Pueribacillus theae: one gene and its partner. The main gene of each other region encodes a partner of the protein of the gene in region 2 in a complex. Links are inferred from orthologs where the notes say so. Each region holds a gene or a part of one and is shown on either strand. Other genes may lie near its edges.

What was found.
Region 1: the proteins of rpsG (region 2) and tig are in contact, whole or in part, in a crystal structure (PDB 3GTY), measured with the Thermotoga maritima proteins. The link is inferred for Pueribacillus theae from one-to-one orthologs. Residues at the interface, in WP_004081843.1 of Thermotoga maritima: Lys34, Lys52, Lys55, Glu59, Arg62, Gln63, Glu66, Asn67, Lys69, Val71, Arg95, Ala109, Lys110, Lys111, Gly112, Arg113, Pro114, Glu117, Glu121, Ile124, Ala125, Tyr127, Asn128, Asn129, Thr130, Gly131, Lys135, Asp139, Arg142, Met143; in WP_004081061.1 of Thermotoga maritima: Glu122, Val124, Val129, Leu130, Tyr133, Glu188, Gly259, Ile262, Tyr263, Glu266, Ser270, Glu273, Gln274, Glu277, Arg308, Gln311, Ile312, Ser315, Tyr316, Glu325, Arg329, Arg336, Leu363, Phe366, Trp367, Arg373, Leu377, Arg381, Leu384, Glu387.

What each region holds. Positions count from the first base shown.
Region 1 is NZ_QCZG01000010.1:397-5,122, forward strand. The notes cover bases 758-3,640. They hold tig (trigger factor), read right to left. Parts: upstream 2,934-3,640; coding sequence 1,581-2,933; downstream 758-1,580. Other genes in these bases: clpX (ATP-dependent protease ATP-binding subunit ClpX), read right to left, coding at 758-996; DCC39_RS06460 (tetratricopeptide repeat protein), read right to left, coding at 3,051-3,640. Also shown: more of clpX, read right to left, coding at 1-757; more of DCC39_RS06460, read right to left, coding at 3,641-4,076; leuD (3-isopropylmalate dehydratase small subunit), read right to left, coding at 4,243-4,726. UniProt on the Bacillus subtilis protein: Involved in protein export. Acts as a chaperone by maintaining the newly synthesized protein in an open conformation. Functions as a peptidyl-prolyl cis-trans isomerase.
Region 2 is NZ_QCZG01000004.1:86,982-96,529, reverse strand. What follows is about bases 1-2,935. They hold rpsG (30S ribosomal protein S7), read left to right. Parts: upstream 1-1,200; coding sequence 1,201-1,671; downstream 1,672-2,935. Other genes in these bases: fusA (elongation factor G), read left to right, coding at 1,771-2,935; rpsL (30S ribosomal protein S12), read left to right, coding at 673-1,092; DCC39_RS03575 (50S ribosomal protein L7ae-like protein), read left to right, coding at 293-541; rpoC (DNA-directed RNA polymerase subunit beta'), read left to right, coding at 1-213. Outside these bases: more of fusA, read left to right, coding at 2,936-3,849; tuf (elongation factor Tu), read left to right, coding at 3,969-5,159; rpsJ (30S ribosomal protein S10), read left to right, coding at 5,568-5,876; rplC (50S ribosomal protein L3), read left to right, coding at 5,905-6,543; rplD (50S ribosomal protein L4), read left to right, coding at 6,561-7,184; rplW (50S ribosomal protein L23), read left to right, coding at 7,184-7,471; rplB (50S ribosomal protein L2), read left to right, coding at 7,498-8,328; rpsS (30S ribosomal protein S19), read left to right, coding at 8,386-8,664; rplV (50S ribosomal protein L22), read left to right, coding at 8,685-9,026; rpsC (30S ribosomal protein S3), read left to right, coding at 9,030-9,548.

The DNA of each region.
Region 1 (4,726 bases), on a different replicon or contig from region 2:
TCGATACTGTTTTACAAGGGCATTTTTAGGCTTAGTTAAAATATCAACGAGTGCTTCTTCATCCAATTGTTCAAGTGTCGCAAGAATAGGCAACCGGCCGATGAATTCTGGAATCAATCCGAATCGAAGCAAATCTTCCGGCAATACCTTTGACAAATATTCATTGTCTTTTAGTTCTTCCTTGCTTGAGTCAGCGCCGAAGCCGATTACTTTTTTACCGAGGCGGTTTTTTACAATCTGTTCGATTCCGTCAAATGCTCCGCCAACGATAAACAAAATATTCGTCGTATCGATCTGGATAAATTCCTGATGCGGATGTTTTCTGCCGCCTTGTGGTGGGACACTTGCTGTTGTACCTTCTAATATTTTTAAAAGCGCCTGCTGCACACCTTCACCGGAAACATCGCGGGTAATCGATGGGTTTTCCGATTTGCGTGCAACCTTATCGATTTCATCAATATAAATGATGCCTTTTTCGGCTTTCTCAACGTCGTAATCTGCTGCTTGGATTAGTTTCAATAAAATGTTCTCAACATCTTCTCCGACATAGCCAGCTTCAGTAAGCGATGTTGCATCTGCAATCGCGAACGGGACATTCAAAATTCGGGCCAATGTTTGCGCAAGCAATGTTTTTCCGCTTCCAGTTGGGCCAAGCAAAACAATATTACTTTTTGCAAGTTCCACATCATCGTTTTTTTGAGTTGTGTTGATCCGTTTATAATGGTTATATACGGCAACTGAAAGGGATTTTTTAGCCCTGTCCTGCCCAATGACATAATCGTTTAGGACCTCGCGGATTTCATGAGGCTTTGGTATTTCTTTAATCTCAACTTCTTCTTCACTGCCCAATTCTTCTTCCACAATTTCCGTGCACAATTCGATACATTCATCACAAATATATACTCCAGGCCCTGCAACTAACTTGCGGACTTGGTCTTGTGTTTTTCCACAAAAAGAACATTTTAATTGTCCTTTTTCATCGTTAAATTTAAACATAACGTTCACCCCTTACTCTTATCATGATGAATAAGCTTGATAAATTATGCTAACTTCCTGAAAATTTATTTTAAGTGTGTGTTCAAAAAGGAGGACAACGAGAGAGTATTTCAACTAAAGGCAGGCCACGTCCTTGTGGCCAACGTTGAAATGTCGCCATCCTGGCTCCGTCGAGGAAGCGTAGCTCTGAACACCGCAGCGTATGTTTGTAGGATACGTGAGGAGCGGAAGAGCAAGCTGACAAAGAGATTCGCCGCCTATTAATGAAGTTCGACTAAAGGCATCACGTCCTGTGATAACGTCGAACTGACTTACCTCCTGTAAGCCTCCGGACTTTTTGAACATCCTCTTTAAGAACAGTATGCCTGATTTTTTCCATCGTCCTGCATAATTTTGAATCATTCGAGCATCATTTAAGAACAATTGTTTTTGAAATCGCTCATTATGTATTGCATTGTATCACAGTTTTTATTCGAATTAAAACAAAAGCACTTGCTCCAAACAGTTATTACTATTTGCCTTATATGTATCGTTTATGTAGTGTAGCAAACAAGGCACGTTTTGCGTGCCTTGTTTGCTTTATATTATTCTTCTGTCTGTTCTTTTTGCTCTTCAGTGGCTTCTTCTTCAGTTCCTTCAGCTTTAGGAACTTCTTTGCTGTTTTCAACAAGAAAATCTACTGTTTTTCGAATGATCACATCACGCTTTACAGCTTCATTCCCACCTTGCATATTGAGCATTCCCTTAATTTGCTCCACTTCCATATTGTACGTTTCAGCCATTTTATTTATTTCTGCTTCTACTTCTTCATCAGTGGCTTCAATGTTTTCAGCTTCACTGATAGCTTCAAGCGTTAAATTCGTGCGCACGCGGAACTCGGCATCTTCTTTCATTTGATCACGAAGTGCATTTTCATCTTGGCCGGAAAATTGGTAATACATATCAAGGGTCATCCCTTGCATTTGGAGACGCTGCCCGAAATCTTGCACCATGCGGTCAAGCTCTGTTTCAATCATGACTTCCGGCAGGTCAATTTCCGCGTTGTTTGTTGCTTGTTCAACAACCGCATCCTCTTTCGCATGTTTCGCCTGATGCTTTTTATCTTCTTCAAGTTGGTTTCTGAGTTTTTCTTTTAAAGCATCAAGAGTTTCAACTTCTTCGTCAACATCTTTTGCAAATTCATCGTCTAATTCAGGCAATTCTTTGCGTTTGATTTCGTGGATTTTCACTTTAAATACAGCGTCTTTTCCAGCGAGTTCTTCCGCATGATATTCTTCAGGAAACGTAACATTGACATCTTTTTCCGTACCGGCTTTTTCACCAATCAATTGTTCTTCAAAACCAGGGATGAAGGAACCAGAACCTAGTTCAAGCGAATAATTTTCAGACTTTCCGCCTTCAAAAGGCTCGCCGTCAACATAACCGTCAAAATCAATTACGACTGTATCTCCTTCTTGGGCTTCCCCATCTTCTACGATAACAAGCTCAGCTTGATTTTCCTGTAGGCGAGTAAGCTCTTTCTGGACATCTTCATCGGTAACCGTTGTATCTTGTTCCTCAACCTCTAACCCTTTATAGTCGCCAAGTTTTACTTCCGGCTTAACAGTGACAGTCGCTTTAAAAATAAGCGATTGGCCCTTCTCCATTTGTTCGATATCCACTTCAGGTCGATCGACCGGTTCGATTCCTGTTTCATCTACAGCTTCAGTATATGCTTCCGGTAAGATAATATCCAACGCATCTTGATATAGAGCTTCCACTCCAAAGCGCTGTTCAAAAATTTTGCGTGGCACTTTTCCTTTTCGGAAACCAGGAACATTTATTTGTTTCACTACTTTTTTAAAAGCTTGGTCAAGTGCATCATTAAATCTATCAGACGTCACTTCTACAGTGAGAATTCCTTGATTTCCTTGTTCTTTTTCCCATTTAGCAGTCATATTTCTTTACCTCCAACATATCTACATTATTCCACTTATTCAGTTCGAACTCTCATTTCTACAACCATTTTATTATAGCATAGATGGACATGTTTTCAATGATATCGACGGTTTCGGTCAATCGTTTCTTTTTAATTGTTTTTCCATTTCAAAAATTTTATCGACGCACTTCATAAATTGTTCATTTTCCACTTTATACTTTTTAGAAACTTCAGCTGGTTCAACTGCAAATCCATTCAATCGGCAACTCACAAAATGAACAGCGGCTGCCCATAAATTCTCGTTTAACGGATTCGGCTTGAAGGGATAAAGCGAAAATAAATACTGTGACCAAATTTGCAAGCTTATGTCGTATAATGAAGGATTGTCATTTTCGATTTTTTCGCCTAGTAGCTTTATGACATGTTGCGAAAAAGGAGCTTCATATGTATTTTTTATGTTCGATGGATTGACAGTCATTTCCTTTGAAAATTTATGTATCTTCATTTTTTCATTTATGTTCTGCTCAGCAAGCTTTTGCAAGATGATACTTTTTAAAATAGGATCTTTCTCTTCATCCTTTAAATAGTTTTTTAAAAGGTTGAGCGACTGTTTATCCGGCTTACGGCTAAGTTTGTTTATTGCAAATAATTGCCTTTCTATTTGATCTCCGTGCAACGCTTCATTTAATTCCTTAAGTTCGGAATCCGCTAGCGATTGTACCGCAATTTCTTTGTTATTCGCCTCTACCATCTTTCTGCTGAATTCCAATAGTTGGTAAAAATATTCAGCTGCATTTGGAGGTAGCTTTTCTTCCTGGATAACAACTTCCAGCGTATTCACAATGGTTTCATATTTTTCAAGCTGAATCAGTATCGAAGCATACACTTGGAGAACTTCAAAGTATTCACCAATTCCTTCTTTTAACATTTGTTCACATAAATAAGCAGCTTCTTCAAGCAGTCCTAACTCGACAAGGCTGATTGCTTTTCCAAAATTAGCTTGAAAGTGTTTTGGTTCAAGATCGAGCAATTGTTCAAAATATTGAAGAGAATTCTCAAATTGTTTCTGTTGTAATGCTTCCATTCCTTTTTCGGCAAGTTTATCACTTAAATTAGGAAAAGGAATGATTTTACCTTCTTCATTATTTTTGTCCTTGCTCATATTATCGCCTACTCTATCGTTTACTAAAGCAGCTCTTCTATCTCTATATTTTTTACAGTGTATCAGGTGACTTAATGAAATACAAGAAAAATTAATATAGCCTTAGCTGTAAATGATTACAACTAAGGCTTGGGGAAGCCGCCATCATATCATTTCAAATGGCTTCTTATCTACTGTTTTCAAATGCCCGGATTTCGTCTTCATGCCGAAGAGTGACGGCAATCTCATCCCATCCGTTTAGCAGCATTTCTCTCCAGTACGGATCGATGTCAAAGGATGCTTGAAAACCCGATGAATCATAAACCATTTGCTGTTCCAAATCAGCAGTTACTTCGTAATCTGCATCTGATGCTTTTTTTGCCATCAGTTCTTTGACTTTTTCATCGTCCAAACGGATAGGCAGAATGCCATTTTTCATGCAGTTGTTATAAAAAATATCCGCAAAGCTTGGTGCGATAATCACTCTGAATCCGTAGTCAAGAAGCGCCCAAGGTGCGTGTTCTCTTGACGAACCGCATCCAAAATTATCGCCGGTTACCAAAATTTCAGCGCCTTGGTTTTCAGGCTGGTTTAATTCAAAGTTTTCATTTAGCTTACCTGGTGCTTTATAGCGCCAATCATAAAATAAGAATTCCCCGAAGCCGCTACGC
Region 2 (9,548 bases):
TTCCAAGAAACGACTAGAGTATTGACTGACGCAGCGATTAAAGGCAAACGCGATGAACTGCTCGGATTGAAAGAAAACGTCATTATAGGAAAACTTGTCCCAGCGGGAACAGGAATGACAAGATATCGGAGCATCAAAGTAAAGAGCGAGGCAGAAAATAATCAGCTTTCTGATGTTCAAGAACAGGAAGAAGCCTTAATAAATCAAGAGTAACTTGCATATTGACAAACGAACTTGCAAGGTGATATTATTACGAAGTGTGTTCAAAACCTGTGCTTTGGAGGATGAAACAGTGTCTTATGAAAAAGTAACACAGGCAAAAAGCATCATTGTTGGTACAAAGCAAGCTATGAAAGCTCTTCAAGACAATGAAGTGAGCGAATTGATTATAGCGGATGATGCAGAGGTTCGAGTGGTTGGGAAACTGAAATCACTTGCGGCCGAGATGCAAGTCCCAATTACAATTGTCGATTCGATGAAAAAGCTTGGAAAGGCATGCAAAATCGAAGTTGGAGCTGCTGCTGTTGCGATAAAGAAATAACCGTTTGCACATCGGCCTAAGGCCGATGCTGCAATCTTTATTTTTCGCCAACAATGAACCACCTGGATGTGTGGGTTTGAGATCACGTGCGAATGAAAGTTTATAACAACATAAAGAAAGGAGGAAAAAAGATGCCTACAATTAACCAATTAATCCGTAAAGGCCGCACTTCAAAATCCAAGAAGTCTGACTCTCCGGCACTAAACAAAAACTATAATAGTTTTAAGAAAACGATGACTGAAGTGAATTCTCCGCAAAAGCGCGGCGTTTGTACTCGTGTAGGTACAATGACACCGAAGAAGCCGAACTCTGCCCTTCGGAAATATGCTCGTGTCCGCCTTACGAATGGAATTGAAGTGACTGCTTATATTCCAGGAATCGGTCACAACTTGCAAGAGCACAGCGTTGTTTTGATTCGCGGCGGCCGTGTGAAAGACTTGCCGGGTGTACGTTACCATATCGTCCGTGGTGCCCTTGATACAGCGGGTGTAAACAACCGTATGCAAGGACGCTCCAAATACGGTACGAAAAAGCCAAAAGAATCGAAGTAATCGTTTATATAAATAAAAGTTTAAAAAAGGAGAACTGATTCACATCCTGTGAACCTCCGGACTTTTTAAACACACCTAAAAATATGTTGCATGAAAGGAGGAACATATATGCCTCGTAAAGGTCCCGTTGAACGCCGTGACGTATTGCCAGACCCAATATACAATTCAAAGCTCGTAACTCGTTTAATCAATCGCATTATGATTGACGGGAAGCGTGGAATTGCACAAAAGATTCTCTATAATTCTTTTGAAATTGTTAAAGAGCGTTCGAACCAAGACCCGATGGAAGTGTTTGAACAAGCAATCAAGAACATCATGCCAGTTCTTGAAGTGAAAGCCCGCCGTGTAGGTGGTGCGAACTATCAAGTGCCAGTTGAAGTTCGTCCTGAACGTAGAACTGCACTAGGCCTTCGTTGGCTTGTAAACTACGCTCGTCTCCGTAATGAAAAAACAATGGAAGAAAGACTTGCGAACGAAATCATGGATGCAGCGAACAACACAGGTGCTGCAGTGAAAAAGCGTGAAGACACTCATAAAATGGCAGAAGCAAACAAAGCATTTGCTCACTACCGCTGGTAATTAGTGCATGTTCAAATAGAAAGGGAGTTTTCGGCTATTTGAACAGCCTCAATATACTAAACAACTTACTTATCTCACATGAGAAAGGAGAAAAAAAGTATGTCTAGAGAATTCTCCTTAAATAATACACGAAATATCGGAATCATGGCTCACATTGATGCCGGTAAAACAACGACAACAGAACGTATTCTGTTCTACACTGGCCGTATTCACAAAATTGGTGAAACCCATGAGGGTGCCGCCCAAATGGACTGGATGGAGCAGGAGCAGGAACGCGGTATTACCATCACTTCTGCAGCGACAACCGCCCAATGGAAAGGCCACCGCATCAACATTATTGATACGCCTGGACACGTAGACTTTACGGTGGAAGTTGAACGTTCTCTTCGTGTATTGGATGGAGCAGTAGCCGTACTTGATGCCCAATCAGGTGTTGAGCCTCAAACAGAAACAGTTTGGCGGCAAGCGACTACTTATGGTGTACCGAGAATTGTTTTTGTTAACAAAATGGATAAAATCGGTGCAGATTTCTTAAATGCTGTACAAACGCTTCATGATCGTCTTGAAGCAAATGCCCATCCGATTCAGCTTCCAATCGGAGCTGAAGATCAATTTGAAGGCATGATTGATCTTATTGAGATGAAAGCTTACTTTTATGAAGATGATCTTGGAACCCGTACAGATGCACGCGAAATTCCTGATGATATGAAGGAATTAGCTGAAGAACACCGCGGAAAGCTCATTGAAGCGGTAGCTGAATTAGACGAAGATTTAATGATGAAATATCTTGAAGGCGAAGAAATTACGAATGAAGAACTTAAAGCAGCGATTCGCCAAGCGACCCTGAATGTTGAATTTTATCCAGTATTATGCGGCTCAGCGTTTAAAAATAAAGGGATTCAGCTTGTACTCGATGCTGTTCTCGACTATTTGCCAGCTCCAACGGACATTCCAGCTATCAAAGGAACTGTGCCTAATACTGAGGAAGAAGTAGAGAGAGAGTCAAGTGATGACGCACCTTTCTCCGCTTTAGCGTTTAAAGTAATGACCGATCCATTCGTTGGTAAGCTAACATTCTTCCGTGTCTATTCCGGAACGGTAAATTCAGGATCGTATGTCTTGAACTCAACAAAAGGAAAACGTGAACGAATAGGCCGCATTTTACAAATGCACGCAAATTCCCGCGAGGAAATTTCTACCGTTTACGCAGGGGATATTGCTGCTGGGGTTGGCTTAAAAGATACGGGAACCGGTGACACGCTTTGTGATGACAAACACCCTGTCATCCTTGAATCAATGGAATTCCCTGAGCCAGTTATCTCTGTCGCAATCGAACCAAAAACGAAAAACGACCAAGATAAAATGGGGATTGCTCTTGCAAAACTTGCTGAAGAAGATCCAACGTTCAAAACGGAAACAAATGAGGAAACGGGACAAACGGTTATCTCTGGAATGGGTGAGCTTCATCTCGATGTTATCGTTGACCGATTAAAACGCGAGTTTAAAGTTGAAGCAAACGTCGGAGCTCCTCAAGTTGCCTATCGTGAAACCATTCGTAAAGCCGGGCAATGTGAAGGTAAATTCATTCGCCAATCTGGCGGGCGTGGCCAATACGGACACGTATGGATTGAATTTGAACCGCTTGAAGAAGGCGCAGGGTTTGAATTTGAGAACGCCATTGTCGGTGGGGTTGTTCCCCGGGAATATGTGCCGGCTGTTGAAGCGGGCCTCAAAGATGCGCTTGAGAATGGCCTATTGGCAGGCTACCCAGTGATTGACATTAAGGCGAAGCTTTATGATGGCTCTTACCACGACGTTGACTCAAGTGAAATGGCGTTTAAGATTGCCGCCTCAATGGCGCTCCGGAAAGCAAAAGAAATTTGTAATCCAGTCCTTCTTGAGCCAATCGTAAAAGTTGAAGTCGTTGTGCCTGAAGAGTACATGGGTGACATTATGGGCGACATCACAAGCCGGAGAGGACGAGTCGAAGGCATGACTGCCCGGGGGAACGCACAGGTGATCAATGCATTCGTGCCGCTCTCGGAAATGTTTGGCTATGCAACATCGCTTCGTTCTAATACACAAGGCCGTGGAGTATACTCTATGCACTTTGACCATTATGAAGAAGTTCCGAAATCGATTGCTGAAGACATTATTAAAAAAGCGACAGGTGAATGATCAACTTGTCACTATTGTTTAAAGTTTCCATTTGCTATAATCGAGGATAGACGCCTGTCGTCTATTCGATTAACTTACTTAAAAAATTATTTTTCTTAATTAAGGAGGAAAAAATAGAAATGGCTAAAGAAAAATTTGACCGTTCTAAACCACACGTAAACATTGGTACGATTGGACACGTTGACCATGGTAAAACAACGTTGACTGCTGCGATCACAACTGTTCTTCACAGCAAATACGGCAGTGGTACAGCAATGGCTTACGATCAAATCGACGGTGCACCTGAAGAACGTGAGCGCGGAATTACAATCGCGACTTCCCACGTTGAATACGAAACTGAAAACCGCCACTATGCTCACGTGGACTGCCCAGGACACGCTGACTATGTAAAAAACATGATCACAGGTGCAGCGCAAATGGATGGAGCCATCCTTGTTGTATCTGCAGCTGACGGCCCAATGCCTCAAACTCGTGAACACATTCTGCTTTCTCGTAATGTAGGTGTTCCTTATATTGTCGTTTTCTTGAACAAATGTGATATGGTAGACGACGAAGAGCTGCTAGAACTCGTTGAAATGGAAGTTCGTGATCTTTTAAGCGAATACGAATTCCCTGGTGATGACGTACCAGTCATTAAAGGTTCCGCTTTAAAAGCGCTTGAAGGCGAAGGTGACTGGCCTGAAAGAATCTTTGAATTAATGGATGCAGTTGACGAGTATATTCCAACTCCTGAGCGTGACGTAGATAAACCGTTCATGATGCCTGTTGAGGACGTGTTCTCAATTACTGGACGTGGTACAGTTGCGACTGGCCGTGTGGAACGCGGACAAGTAAAAGTTGGAGATGAAGTTGAAATTCTTGGTTTGGTTGAAGAACCTAAGAAAACAACAGTTACAGGTGTTGAGATGTTCCGTAAACTTCTCGACTACGCTGAAGCTGGGGACAACATTGGTGCTCTTCTTCGTGGTGTTTCCCGTGAAGAAGTTCAACGTGGCCAAGTGTTAATTAAGCCTGGTACAGTGAAGGCTCATACTAAATTTAAAGCTGAAGTTTACGTTCTTTCGAAAGAAGAAGGCGGAAGACATACACCTTTCTTTTCAAACTACCGCCCCCAATTTTACTTCCGTACGACTGACGTAACTGGAACAATTTCACTTCCAGAAGGCGTTGAAATGGTAATGCCTGGCGATAACGTTGAAATGACTGTAGAATTAATTGCTCCAATCGCAATTGAAGACGGAACAAGATTCTCTGTCCGTGAAGGTGGACGTACTGTCGGTTCTGGAGTAGTAACAGAAGTTATCGAATAAGAAGTTAAATCTATGAGCTCTCTTTATATGGGGGGCTCAGTTTTTTTTTTTTTGCGCATTTCTCACAAACACTTAAAAAATCTTGCAATCAACTGTTGGAGTCTCTATAATAGGTAAAGTGTGGCCAAAAACAAGAAAAACGTTGGCGCCACTTGCATTCGCCGCATTATTTCTATATAATGTTGAATGTTAGTCATTGATTGCAGCGATGAAGTGAAAGGTTGCTGACACACCCGGCCCCTTTGCCATGGCCCGTGTGCAGGAAATTTTCGCGGAGAACTGTCTATTATGCGCTGATGGAAAAGCCGCAAAAGCTAGTGAACGTTAAGCTGTACTCATCAATAACTAACTTCTGTAAGGCTTTTTGAACAAGCGCTAAAAAAAATGGGCGATGAAGGAGGGAAAATAATGGCAAAGCAAAAAATTCGCATTCGGTTAAAAGCGTACGACCACAGAATTTTGGATCAATCAGCTGAAAAAATTGTTGAAACTGCGAAACGTTCAGGTGCGAAGGTTTCGGGTCCAATCCCGTTGCCAACTGAAAAATCGGTTTATACAATTTTGCGCGCAGTACACAAATACAAAGATTCACGTGAACAATTTGAAATGCGTACTCATAAACGTTTGATTGACATTATCGAACCAACACCACAAACGGTTGATTCGCTTATGCGTTTAGACTTGCCTTCTGGCGTTGATATCGAGATCAAATTGTAAGGACGGAACATTAGGAGGTGGAAAAACAATGAGTAAAGGAATCTTAGGAAGAAAAATTGGCATGACGCAAGTTTTTAAGGAAAACGGCGACGTTGTTCCTGTAACAGTGATTGAAGCATTGCCAAACGTTGTCCTTCAAAAGAAGACAGCCGAAACGGACGGCTATGAAGCAATTCAAATCGGTGTCGAAGACAAAAAAGAACAACGTGCGTCAAAACCAGAAAAAGGCCATGCTGCTAAAGCAAATACAGCACCTAAGCGCTTCGTAAAAGAAATTCGTGGGGTAGACACTTCCGAATATGAAGTTGGCCAAGAAGTGAAAGTAGATATTTTTAGCGAAGGTGAACAAGTAGACGTAACTGGAACTTCCAAAGGGAAAGGTTTCCAAGGTGTGATTAAACGGCACAACCAATCACGCGGACCAATGAGCCATGGTTCACGCTATCATAGAGGCCCGGGCTCAATGGGAGCAGTTGATCCGGCCCGTGTTTTTAAAGGAAAAGCACTGCCAGGACGAATGGGCGGTGAAAGGACGACGTTGCAAAACTTAGAAATCGTCAAAGTGGATGCTGAACGCAACTTACTTTTAATCAAAGGCAACGTGCCAGGCCCTAAAAAAAGCTATGTGACAATTCAAGCTGCACTTAAAGCAGCAAAAGCCAAGTAAGAAAGGAGGATTATCCGATGCCTAAAGTAGAACTTTTAAATCAAGAGGGCTCAAAAGTAGGTGATCTCGAGCTTTCTGATCACATTTTTGGAATTGAGCCAAACAATCATGTTCTTTTTGATGTCATCGTTATGCAGCAGGCAGCACAACGACAAGGTACGCATGCAACGAAGAACCGCTCTGCTGTTCGAGGAGGAGGCCGCAAGCCTTGGCGGCAAAAAGGAACTGGCCGTGCACGCCAAGGTTCCATTCGCTCGCCGCAATGGGTAGGTGGAGGCGTTGTATTTGGTCCAACACCGAGAAGCTACAGCTACAAAATTCCTAAAAAGGTTCGTAGATTAGCGTTGAAATCAGCTTTCTCAACAAAAGTGAAAGAAGAAAACTTTATCGTTGTTGATCAGCTTTCTATGGAAGCGCCAAAAACAAAAGATTTGGCAGCGATTCTATCGAACTTAAAAGCTAACGAAAAGGCGTTAATCGTGACAAATGATCACAACGAAACCGTTGAATTATCTGCACGCAATATTCCTGGAGTGAGTGTAACAACAGCAGCGGATGTAAGAGTGCTTGACATCGTCAACCATGACAAACTCATTATGACGAAGGACGCAGCTGAAAAGGTAGAGGAGGTGCTAGCGTAATGGACGCACGTGATGTTATTAAGCGCCCCGTTATTACAGAACGTTCCACTGAAACCTTGGGCGACAAAAAATATACATTTGAAGTTGACCCGCGCGCAAACAAAACGGAAATCAAAAGCGCCATTGAAACGATTTTTGGTGTGAAAGTTCAAAAGGTAAACACAATGAATTACAAAGGGAAATTTAGACGCTTTGGACGCCACTCGGGATATAAGCCAAACCGCAAAAAAGCGATTGTACAATTGACACCTGAAAGCAAAGAGCTAGACTTCTTTGAAGGTGTTTAATAGAACGACGTGAAGGAGGGAAAAAAATGGCGATCAAAAAATATAAACCAACAACAAATGCACGCCGCGGAATGACTGGTTCAGACTTCAGTGAAATTACAACAGACAAACCTGAAAAGTCACTTCTAGCACCATTAAATAGAAAATCTGGCCGAAACAATCAAGGCCGTATTACAGTGCGCCATCAAGGTGGCGGCCATAAGAAGAAATACCGCATTATCGATTTCAAACGAAACAAAGATGGAATACCAGGGCGCGTTGCTACGATCGAATATGATCCAAACCGCACTGCAAACATCGCACTTATTCATTATGCTGATGGAGAAAAACGTTACATCCTTGCTCCAAAAGGATTGCAGGTTGGAATGGAGATTATGTCAGGCCCTGAAGCAGACATCAAACTTGGCAACGCATTGCCACTCCAAAATATTCCTGTCGGCCAAACCATCCACAACATTGAGTTAAAACCTGGCCGAGGCGGCCAATTAGTCCGTTCTGCAGGTGCAGAGGCCCAGCTTCTCGGAAAAGAAGGAAAATACGTGCTTGTAAGACTTTCTTCCGGTGAAACGAGAATGGTATTAGCCACTTGCCGCGCAACAATTGGCCAAGTTGGCAACGTTGAACATGAGCTTATTAATGTCGGGAAAGCAGGACGTTCCCGCTGGCTTGGAAAACGCCCGACAGTTCGTGGTTCTGTTATGAACCCTGTTGATCACCCGCATGGTGGCGGTGAAGGAAGAGCGCCAATCGGACGCAAATCTCCTGTTAGCCCATGGGGTAAACCAACACTTGGCTACAAAACACGTAAGAAAAACAAACCATCTGATCAATACATTGTGCGCCGCCGTAAAAAATAAAAGGGTTGACCTACGGTTCAAAGGGACCGTAGCGCAATCGCGAAGGGAGGAACAAATGTGGGTCGCAGTTTGAAAAAAGGACCATTCGTAGACGATCATTTAATGAAAAAAGTTGAAGCTCTTAATGAAAAGAACGAGAAAAAAGTGATCAAAACTTGGTCACGCCGTTCAACGATTTTTCCTGAATTCATCGGACATACACTCGCTGTATATGACGGGAGAAAACATGTACCTATTTACATTTCCGAGGACATGGTTGGCCACAAATTAGGCGAATTTGCACCAACTCGTACGTACAGAGGCCATGCTGCCGATGACAAAAAAACAAGACGTTAAGTTGAGAGGAGGTTTCATCAATGCAAGCGAAAGCGACTGCAAAACAAGTACGCATTGCTCCTCGCAAAGCCCGCCTCGTAATCGATTTAATTCGCGGGAAAGAGGTCGGTGAAGCAATTGCGATTTTACGACACACACCGAAAGCGGCTTCTCCAATCGTAGAGAAACTATTGAATTCAGCGATTGCAAATGCTGAGCATAACTATGAAATGGAAGCAAACAACCTTTATATAAGCGAAGCTTACGTTGACGAAGGCGTTACGCTAAAACGTTTCCGTCCAAGGGCACAAGGCCGCGCAAGCCGTATCAATAAAAGAACGAGCCACATTACGGTCGTAGTTTCAGAAAAGAAGGAGGGATAATGCGTGGGTCAAAAAGTTAACCCAGTAGGGCTCAGAATTGGTGTCATCCGTGACTGGGATTCAAAATGGTATGCGGATAAAGATTATGCAAAGCTTCTTCATGAAGACATCAAAATTCGTGAATACATTGAAAAGCGCTTAAAAGATGCAGCAGTTGCGGGCATCGAAATTGAACGGGCTGCAAACCGTGTAAATATTACGATTAAAACGGCAAAGCCTGGCATGGTCATCGGTAAAGGTGGTTCTGAAGTCGAATCACTTCGAAAAGCTTTAAACGAACTGACAGGCAAAAAGGTTCACGTGAACATTTTTGAAGTCAAAACGCCTGATATCAATGCGAAACTAGTCGCTGAAAATATCGCGACTCAATTGGAAAACCGTGTTGCATTTCGCCGTGCAATGAAACAAGCAATCCAACGTGCAGTACGTGCGGGAGCAAAAGGAATCAAAACAGAAGTTTCCGGCCGTTTAAACGGAGCAGATATCGCTCGCTCGGAATCGTATAGCGAAGGAACAGTGCCA